3 regions of the Pantoea sp. PGP6 genome follow, and region 2 is predicted to be linked to each of the others. Evidence: predicted binding sites of a transcription regulator. Region 2 holds the regulator's gene; each other region holds the start of a gene.
What was found. Region 2 encodes CRP, which controls carbon source genes, mostly activating them, when cyclic AMP is high. Its sites were predicted from a motif close to ATGTGANNNNNNTCACAT; they were not measured.
Positions count from the first base shown of each region.

Region 1: the regulator CRP is predicted to act here: its motif matches at 1,815-1,832, upstream of ACLIBF_RS17265 (CdaR family transcriptional regulator).
Region 3: the regulator CRP is predicted to act here: its motif matches at 1,695-1,712, upstream of adhE (bifunctional acetaldehyde-CoA/alcohol dehydrogenase).

Region 1 is NZ_JBQBMA010000001.1:3,526,783-3,530,065, forward strand. It holds gene ACLIBF_RS17260 (DUF3461 family protein) at 102-494, shown strand; gene ACLIBF_RS17265 (CdaR family transcriptional regulator) at 560-1,717, opposite strand; gene degP (serine endoprotease DegP) at 1,902-3,283, opposite strand, start outside.
Region 2 is NZ_JBQBMA010000001.1:426,523-429,805, reverse strand. It holds gene ACLIBF_RS01960 (OsmC family protein) at 214-618, opposite strand; gene crp (cAMP-activated global transcriptional regulator CRP) at 921-1,553, shown strand; gene ACLIBF_RS01950 (YccS/YhfK family putative transporter) at 1,611-3,283, shown strand, end outside.
Region 3 is NZ_JBQBMA010000001.1:1,971,627-1,974,909, forward strand. It holds gene adhE (bifunctional acetaldehyde-CoA/alcohol dehydrogenase) at 1-1,488, opposite strand, end outside; gene ACLIBF_RS09315 (YchE family NAAT transporter) at 1,947-2,594, shown strand; gene ACLIBF_RS09320 (ABC transporter substrate-binding protein) at 3,179-3,283, shown strand, end outside.

The sequences.
Region 1 (3,283 bases), 3.1 Mb from region 2:
AAATCCCGTCGCGCAATGTTCATCCTGCTTATTTATGTCTACAGTTGTCAGACGTCATGAACAAGACTGCGCGCTTCTCACCTTTTGATGGAAACAACGCTATGTATGACAATCTGAAAAGCTTAGGTATCAGTAATCCGGATGATATTGATCGTTACAGCCTGCGTCAGGAAGCCAATAACGATATTCTGAAGATCTACTTCCGCAAAGATAAAGGCGAGTTTTTCGCGAAAAGCGTGAAATTCAAATACCCGCGTCAGCGTAAAACAGTGGTGGCCGATCACGCTACCCAGGGCTACAAAGAAGTACAGGAAATCAGCCCGAATCTGCGTTACGTGATTGACGAGCTGGACCAGATTTGCCAGCGCGACCAGGTTGAAGTGGATCTGAAACGTAAAATTCTTGATGACCTGCGCCACCTGGAAAGCGTAGTGTCACACAAAATTACCGAAATCGAATCTGACCTCGAAAAACTGACCCGCAACGGTCGTTAATCGGCTGTCAGTGACGAAAAAGGCCAGCTCTGCTGGCCTTTTTTATGTCGGCGTTACCGCCCCGCTCATCCCTGCTCATCCAGCTGCAGCGCCACATAGAGCAGCAGCCGATCGTCAAAGTGCCCGAGATTCAGCCCGGTTAACTCCGAAATCCGGTTCAGCCGATACTCCAGCGTATTACGGTGAATAAACAGCGCACGCGCAGTCGCGCTCGGCTGCACATTATGGGTGAACCAGGCGATCAGCGTTCGCCGCAGCAAACCGTTGTTATCCATACTCTTGAGTTTCGCCAGTGGCCGCGCCAGTTCATTGGCCTGCCAGCCGCCACGCAGACTGTCGAGCAGTACCGGCAGCACCAGATCCTGATAAAAATAGCTGCGCACCTCGGGCATACGCTGTTTGCCAACCATCATGGTGGTGCGGGCGGTACGATAGGAACGCGCAATACTGCCGGGGCCGGTGAAAAAGTTTCCCAGCGCAATCCGCATCCGCAGATGGCCGCTCTCTTTCATTCGCTGTAATAACTGCTCGACCCGCCGACGATGATCCTCCTGATCGTAACGGCCGTGCCCATTCAGCGCCGGCTTCAGCACCACCATTTCGGTCAGCGAAACAATGGCGATCAGGTTGTCGCGCTCCGGCGTGATCAGCAACGTTTGCAGCTGCTGCAACTCTGACATTGCGCTATCGACGCCCAGCTGGCCGCTATCGACCTCAACCACGGCCACCACGCGCGGCTGATTAAGATCGATGCCGAGCCGCTGCGCCCATTCGGTCAGCTGCGGCGACAGGGTATCGCTGCGAATCAGATTCAGCACCAGCTCTTCGCGCAGACGGCTGTCCTGCGCCAGCATATGCAGCAGTCGCGCCTGCTCCAGCATCATCTCCGCCGTCATACAGACCAGCTCACCATAATGCCGCAGCGCCAGCGGCTCACCGGTCAGGCCGATGACCCCGACAATATCGCCGTCTATCCGCAGCGGCAGATTAATGCCGGGCCGCACCCCGTGCAGATGTTTCGCCACCGCTTCATCAATGTCCACTACCCGCCCCTGAGAGAGCACCAGCAGCGCGCCTTCGTGCAATTCCCCAATGCGCTCGCGATCGCCGCTGCCAATAATCCGGCCGCGCGCATCCATCACGTTGACATTGCTGTCAATAATTTTCATGGTGCGCGCCACGATATCCTGCGCCAGCCGGGCATCAAGATGATAGGTAGCCATCCATTACTCCTGAAAAAGAGGGGGAGAGATAGAATACGCATGCAAGGCGGCCAGAACATTGTGCAACTGCACAGAGCCAGGTGGGCATTTAGTGAATTTGCGGTCAGCATCACACTCTGACCGGCACGAATTGAGGCAATAAAAAAGGCGGACCGAAGTCCGCCTGATAGCAATGCCTTGCCGCTTACTGCATCAGCAGGTAGATGTTGCTGTCGCCGCGCTTGACGTTCAGCGCCAGCACCGACGGTTTGGAATCAAGGATTTTACGCAGTTCGCCCAGGTTGGTCACCGGCTGCTGGTTCACGCCCTGAATCACGTCGCCTTTTTTCAGGCCGATACGAGCGGCAGCGCTGCCCGCTTTGACGTTATCCACGCGAACCCCTTTATCGCCAGCGTCGCTATTGCTGAGATCGGCCCCTTCAATGCCGGTGTAGATGGTGGCCGACTGGACTTTCGCCTGGCTGCTCTGCTGCAGCTGAACCGACACATCCAGCGGTTTGCCATCACGCAGCAGACCCAGTTTCAGGGTGGTGCCAATCGGCAATGAACCGACTTCAGCACGCAGCGCAGCAAAGCTGGTCAGCGGTTTGCCGTTCATCGACACCACCACATCGCCCGCTTTGATACCGGCTTTCGCCGCCGCCGAACCTGGCAGTACCTGGCTGACAAAGGCTCCGCGCTGTGCATCGACCTTCATCGCTTTCGCCAGCTCAGAGTTAAGCTCGGTGCCCATCACACCCAGTTCACCGCGTTTAACCTGACCAAACTCCACCATCTGCGCCGTCAGGTTTTTCACCATGTTGCTCGGGATAGCAAAGCCGATACCGATGTTGCCGCCATCCGGTGCCAGAATCGCGGTGTTGATGCCGATCAGTTCACCGTTAAGGTTAACCAGCGCGCCACCGGAGTTACCGCGGTTAATCGCCGCGTCCGTCTGGATAAAGTTCTCGTAGTTTTCCACATTCAGGCCGCTACGACCCAGCGCGGAGACGATACCTGAAGTGACTGTTTCACCCAGGCCATACGGGTTACCGATCGCCACGGTGTAGTCACCGACCCGCAGATTGTCAGAGTCGGCCAGTTTCACCGCCGTGAGGTTTTTAGCGTCCTGCAGCTGGATCAACGCAATGTCGGAGCTGGGATCTTTACCGATCACTTTGGCGTCATAGCGGCGGCCATCGCTCAGCTGGACCTGAATTTTAGTGGCGTTATTCACTACGTGGTTGTTGGTCACCACATAGCCTTTTTCAGCATTGATCACCACGCCCGATCCCAGCGCACGGAATTTTTCCTGCTGGGTATTTGGTGCCGGCGCGCCGCCAGCAGAGCCGTCGCCGCTCTGGCACATCGGTGAACTCTGGAACGGCGAGCCATCCTGACAGAAAGGCGAGTTATCACCAAAGAATTGCTGGAACTGCTGCGGCATACGCGGCGTTTTCACCGTGGTGGTGCCTTCAACGCTGATACTGACCACTGACGGCATCACCTTCTCCAGCATCGGTGCCAGGCTCGGCAGTTGCTGACTATCAGAAGAGGCGGTTTGCGCAGCGGAAACCGTGACGGGCG
Region 2 (3,283 bases):
GCGTTGGCCCGGCTACGGGCGCGCCTCAGGGATGAGGTGCGTAATCGCGCAGGCCGAGCGGCCAGGGATTGGCTTAAACGACTTTCCGATCTGACCCGGTTCCCTGCGCAGGCACAGTATCAAAACGGATTCCCTGCCCAGGCACAGTCTTAAAGCAACCTGCATCAGATACTGGAAGTGAAGTTAGCAGGTCTGCAATGACCCTTGCGGCTACTACAGTTCGATCACTTCATAGCTGTGGGTGATGGTAACCCCTTTGCCCAGCATGATGGCGACCGAGCAATATTTTTCAGCAGAAAGATCCACCGCGCGTGAGACCGCCTTATCCTGTAGCGCTTTGCCGCTCACGATAAAGTGCAGGTTGATGTGCGTAAAGATTCGCGGCGCCTCTTCACGACGTTCTGAGGTCAGTTTTACTTCACAATCAGCCACATCGTTGCGACCTTTTTGCAGAATTGAAACCACGTCGATGGCGCTGCATCCGCCCGCCGCCATCAGCACCATCTCCATTGGGCTGGGCGCTTTATCACCCGAATTGCCATCCATTAATACCTGATGTCCGGATGACGACTCACCGAGGAATGTCAGCCCTTCTACCCATTTCACTCTTGCCTGCATGATTTTCGCTCCAGAATATGCGGTTTTGCCGTCAGAGTACGCTTTCGCCTGGTAAACAGCAATCCAGAGAAATCCGCCGTTAGCTGAAGCGAGACAACAGAAGACAGTCGGCAAAAGCTGTGCTACAAACAGTGCTGAAAATATTTTTCGTCACCCGATGGCGAAGCCGGGAAGAATGATGCGCACTGCGCCGAATGCAGCCCGAATAATTTCCTGTAAGGGAAACGCTTGAAGCTTTCATCGCCTGACAGGGAAACTGCCCCCTGTATTTTGGGCACGATTACAACAGAGGATAATAGCGAATGGTTCTCGGCAAACCGCAAACAGACCCTACACTCGAATGGTTCCTGTCCCATTGCCATATTCACAAGTATCCATCCAAAAGTACGCTGATTCACCAAGGTGAAAAAGCTGAAACGCTTTACTACATCGTGAAAGGTTCCGTTGCGGTTCTGATCAAAGATGAAGAAGGCAAAGAGATGATTCTTTCTTACCTGAATCAGGGCGATTTCATTGGCGAGCTTGGCCTGTTCGAAGAAGGTCAGGAGCGCAGCGCCTGGGTACGTGCCAAAACCGCGTGCGAAGTGGCGGAGATTTCTTACAAGAAATTCCGTCAGCTGATCCAGGTTAACCCGGATATCCTGATGCGACTGTCGTCGCAGATGGCGCGTCGCCTGCAGGTTACGTCGGAAAAAGTGGGTAATCTCGCTTTCCTCGATGTGACCGGACGCATTGCTCAGACTCTGCTTAACCTGGCGAAGCAGCCAGACGCCATGACGCATCCCGACGGCATGCAAATTAAAATTACTCGTCAGGAAATTGGCCAAATCGTTGGTTGTTCACGTGAAACCGTGGGCCGTATTTTGAAGATGCTGGAAGATCAGAACCTGATCTCTGCACACGGCAAAACCATCGTCGTTTACGGCACCCGCTAATTCCTGTCACCCACGGCGTGATGGCAACATCGCGCCGTTATTGTTTGTGTTGGGCCGATGTGGCGTCGAATTATTTACCATCCTGAAGTCAATTACGCCTTGCGGCAAACCCTGGTGCTCTGTCTGCCAGTGGCGCTGGGCTGGCTGGCTGGCGACCTGCAAAAAGGTCTGCTGTTCTCGTTAGTTCCCGCCTGTTGCAATATCGCCGGTCTGGATACCCCGCATAAACGCTTCTTCAAACGCCTGATTGTCGGCGGCAGCCTGTTTGCGCTCGGCAGCTTTCTGATTCAGTGGCTGACGCAGCACGCCATTCCGCTGCCGCTGATTCTGTTCGCCTTGCCGTTGCTGCTGGGGGTCACCGGCGAAATCAGCCCGCTGCACGGCCGTCTGCTGCCCGGCACCCTGATCGCCGCCATCTTCACGCTGAGCCTGATTGGCCGTATGCCGATCTATGTGCCGCCGCTGCTCTATATCGGCGGCACGCTATGGTATGGGCTGTTTAACTGGTTCTGGTTCTGGCTGTGGAAAGAGCAGCCGATGCGTGAAAGCCTGAGCCTGATCTACCGTGAGCTGGCCAACTATTGCGACGCCAAATATACCCTGCTGACTCAGCTGACCGATCCGGAAAAGGCCCTGCCGCCGCTGCTGGCGCGTCAGCAAAAAGTGGTCGATATGATCACCACCTGTTACCAGCAGATGCACATGCTTTCCGCCAGCCGGGATCACAGCCATAAGCGGCTGACCCGCGCCTTTCAGGTGGCGCTGGACCTGCAGGAGCACATCTCGGTCAGCCTGCATCAGCCGGAAGAGGTGCAGAAACTGGTGGAGCAGAGCCATGCCGAAGCGGTGATCCGCTGGAACGCCCAGACTATTTCGGCCCGCTTACGGGTGCTGGCGGATAACATTCTCTATCACCAGTTGCCGGATCGTTTTGGCATGGAGAAGCAGCTCAGCGCGCTGGAAAAAATCGCCCGCCAGCATCCTGACAATCCGGTGGGAAATTTCTGTCTCTACCACTTCAATCGGATTGCGCGGGTGCTGCGCACCCAAAAACCGCTCTATCAACGTGACCTGATGGCCGATCGTCAGCGCCGTCTGCCGCTTCTGCCGGCGCTGCGCAGCTATCTGTCCTGGCGTTCGTCGGCACTGCGCACTGCCGGGCGCTTTGCGGTGATGCTGATGCTGGGCAGCGCGCTGGCGCTGTTTTTTAACATCCCTAAACCGTACTGGATTCTGATGACCATTATGTTCGTCAGCCAGAACGGCTACAGCGCCACCCGCGTTCGCATCCAGCACCGGGCGCTGGGCACCTTTGCCGGCCTGGTGATTGCGGCTGCTACCTTACGCCTGGCGGTGCCGGAGTCGCTGGTGCTGCTGATCATGCTGGTGATCACCTTTATCAGCTACCGGTTTACCCGCCAGTTTTACGGCTGGTCGATGATCGGCTTTACGGTGACGGCGGTTTACTCGCTGCAGTTGCTGTCGCTGAATGGGGCGCAGTTCCTGCTGCCGCGCCTGATGGATACGCTGATGGGGTGCCTGATCGCCTTTGGCGGAATGTTGTGGCTGTGGCCGCAGTGGCAGAGTGGCTTATTGCGGCAAAACGCCCATGACGCGCTGGAAACCTATCAGGATGCGCTACGGCTGCTGCTGGGGGCGGAACAGTCACCGGAGAAACTGGCGTATCAGCGGGTACGGGTCAATCAGGCTCACAATGCGCTGTTTAACTC
Region 3 (3,283 bases), 1.5 Mb from region 2:
AGCATAACCGTTGTTAAACAGGAAGCGGTCAGTGACGATGAACGCACGTTTGGCGCCATCCGAAGCCACTTCTTCCAGTGCAATTGGCAGAGAACCGCGACGGAAGTAGATGGATTTAGGAAGTTTATGCCACAACATATTTTCAGCTCGCTTGGCGACAGTTTTGGTATTGATCAGGTGTTTCGGGCCAACGTTTTCAGAGATGGAGTTACCCCCCCATGAACCACAACCCAGCGTCAGAGAAGGCGCCAGTTTAAAGTTGTAGAGGTCACCGATACCGCCCTGTGAAGCCGGAGTATTGATCAGAATACGCGCGGTTTTCATTTTGTCGCCGAAGTAGTGAACGCGCTCGGTCTGGTTATCCTGGTCGGTATACAGGCAGGAGGTGTGTCCGATACCGCCCATCGCCACCAGTTTTTCCGCTTTATCGACGGCATCCTGGAAATCTTTTGCCCGATACATCGCGAGAGTCGGGGAGAGTTTTTCGTGAGCGAACGGCTCAGACTCATCCACCAGCTGCACTTCACCAATCAGAATTTTGGTGCTCGGAGGAACGGTGATGCCCGCCATCTCAGCAATTTTAAACGCTGGCTGACCAACAATCGCCGCATTCAGGCCACCATTTTTCAGAATGATATTCTGTACCGCGTTCAGCTCAGCGCCCTGCAGCATATAACCGCCATGGCTGGCAAAGCGTTCGCGCACTGCGTCATAAGCAGAATCCACCACAATCACTGACTGCTCAGAGGCACAAATCACGCCGTTATCGAAGGTTTTTGACATCAGGATAGACGCTACGGCGCGTTTAACGTCAGCCGTTTCATCAATCACTACCGGCGTATTACCGGCACCCACACCGATAGCAGGTTTACCTGAGCTGTAAGCGGCTTTCACCATGCCTGGTCCGCCGGTTGCCAGAATCAGGTTGATGTCAGGGTGATGCATTAACTGGTTAGACAGCTCAACCGAAGGCGCGTCAATCCAGCCGATAATATCTTTCGGCGCACCGGCTGCAATCGCTGCCTGCAGCACGATATCTGCCGCTTTGTTGGTGGCGTCTTTAGCACGTGGGTGTGGAGAGAAGATAATTCCGTTACGGGTTTTAAGACTGATCAGAGCTTTGAAGATGGCGGTAGAGGTTGGGTTGGTGGTCGGCACGATGCCGCAAATCAGGCCAATCGGTTCAGCGATAGTGATAGTACCGAAGGTGTCGTCGGTTGCCAGCACACCGCAGGTTTTTTCATCTTTGTAAGCGTTGTAGATATATTCAGAAGCAAAATGATTTTTGATCACTTTATCTTCGACGATGCCCATGCCGGATTCAGCAACGGCCATCTTAGCGAGAGGAATTCGGGCATCTGCGGCGGCAAGCGCGGCAGCACGGAAAATAGCGTCAACCTGTTGTTGGGAAAAGTTGGCGTATTCACGCTGGGCTTTTTTTACACGTTCGACCAGTGCATTAAGTTCAGCGACATTAGTAACGGCCATGGTGTTCTCCTGAAGGAAGTTAAACTTTTTTAGTAAACAATCCTGCGTCCTGAGTATAGTCCCGCCTGGCTGGCGCGTTGGATTGGGCCAGAACGCCAGGATTTTCAAATGTTTACTAAACTAGTCTGTTCTGGCATCAGCGTTATGTACCCTGATGCTGCTAATACTTCCGTTGCGAAAAGATTACCTGGTTTGAGGTAGGGCAATTTTGATACAGATCAATTTGAACGCAAGCTGACTCCTTTCAGCCGCACTTTTCGGCACCCGCTTGTCGAAACCGCTTACGCCTCTTAAGGCCAGGCTCATAGCGGCTAAAACCAGCTGCATTTTAATGTCTGGCGAAATGCGCTAAATCGGGCGCTGATCGGCAGAATAAATAGCTGTCCGCGCATCTGGCGTCAGGGCGCTTTTTCCCTTACATTAGGCGCGTTTTCCTCCCCTGTGGTACGGAGTCTGTCGTGAACCCTGCGCTGTTAGATTTATCAGGTTATATAAAATTTTTTGTCGGGCTTTTTGCGCTGGTCAATCCGGTAGGCATTATTCCGGTGTTTATCAGCATGACCCGCTATCAGGGGGCTGCTGAGCGTAATAAAACCAACCTGACGGCCAACCTCGCGGTCGCCATCATTCTGTGGACCTCACTGTTTCTCGGTGATGCGATTCTGCATATTTTCGGTATCTCTATCGACTCCTTCCGCATTGCCGGGGGAATTCTGGTAGTGACCATCGCCATGTCGATGATCAGCGGTAAGCTGGGCGAAGATAAGCAGAACAAACAGGAAAAATCAGAGACCGCGATTCGTGAAAGTGTCGGGGTGGTACCGCTGGCACTGCCGCTGATGGCCGGACCCGGTGCCATCAGTTCGACCATTGTCTGGAGCACGCGCTATCACAGCTGGGTCAATCTGCTGGGATTCAGCCTGGCGATTGCGCTTTTTGCCTTCTGCTGCTGGCTGTTGTTTCGGGCTGCACCTTTAATGGTGCGGGTGTTAGGCCAGACCGGTATTAACGTGATCACCCGTATTATGGGGCTGTTGCTGATGGCGCTGGGCATTGAGTTCGTGGTGACCGGAATGAAATCTATTTTCCCCGGTTTACTCAATTAAATTCCCCACTTAATTCAGGGGTCGAAGCGAAGTCGTGAATCATTATGGTGCAAAGCCCGAAAAACCTGCACCATAAACATGCAATTATTCATCCCGCTTAATAGATTCAGCAGATTATCACTTTCATTACTGCTGGCCGGAATTTGCCGCTTGTTGGCCGCAGCAATGTCACAATTTTCACATGATAATCTGCTTTCTAATTCTCGCTTAGCCTGACAAATCGCGCCTCTGCTCCCAGCCGGCGCGCATTCATCGCGTCTGATGGCGTATCCCCGGTATAATTGCCAAAAAAGCGTTTTTATCCCTTCGGCAGAGCTGCAGAAAGTCTGTTTTTATCTAAAATCTCTATTTTTCATATCGATAAGATATTTTCAGGACAAAAATTAACACTTCCGCTGCCTGACTTCTCATGATAAAAGAGAATTAGTTAACATTTTAGCTATTTTGCTTTGGCACCCTTCCGCTGCTTCTGATAATTTTTGGCGCAACGTAAAATTTTTTCTCCGACAGCCCAAAGTGAGAACGCTTTTTGCTTAAGCCTATCGGGATACTTAATAAAAGGTTGGCGCTTTCGCATGACTGGGATGAAAAACTTGCAGCAACAACGGTGTAAAATTGCGTTATGTCTGTTAATCGCTTTTTCACCGGCCTATGGTGCCACGGTGCCAGCCGGGACGACGCTGGCGCCG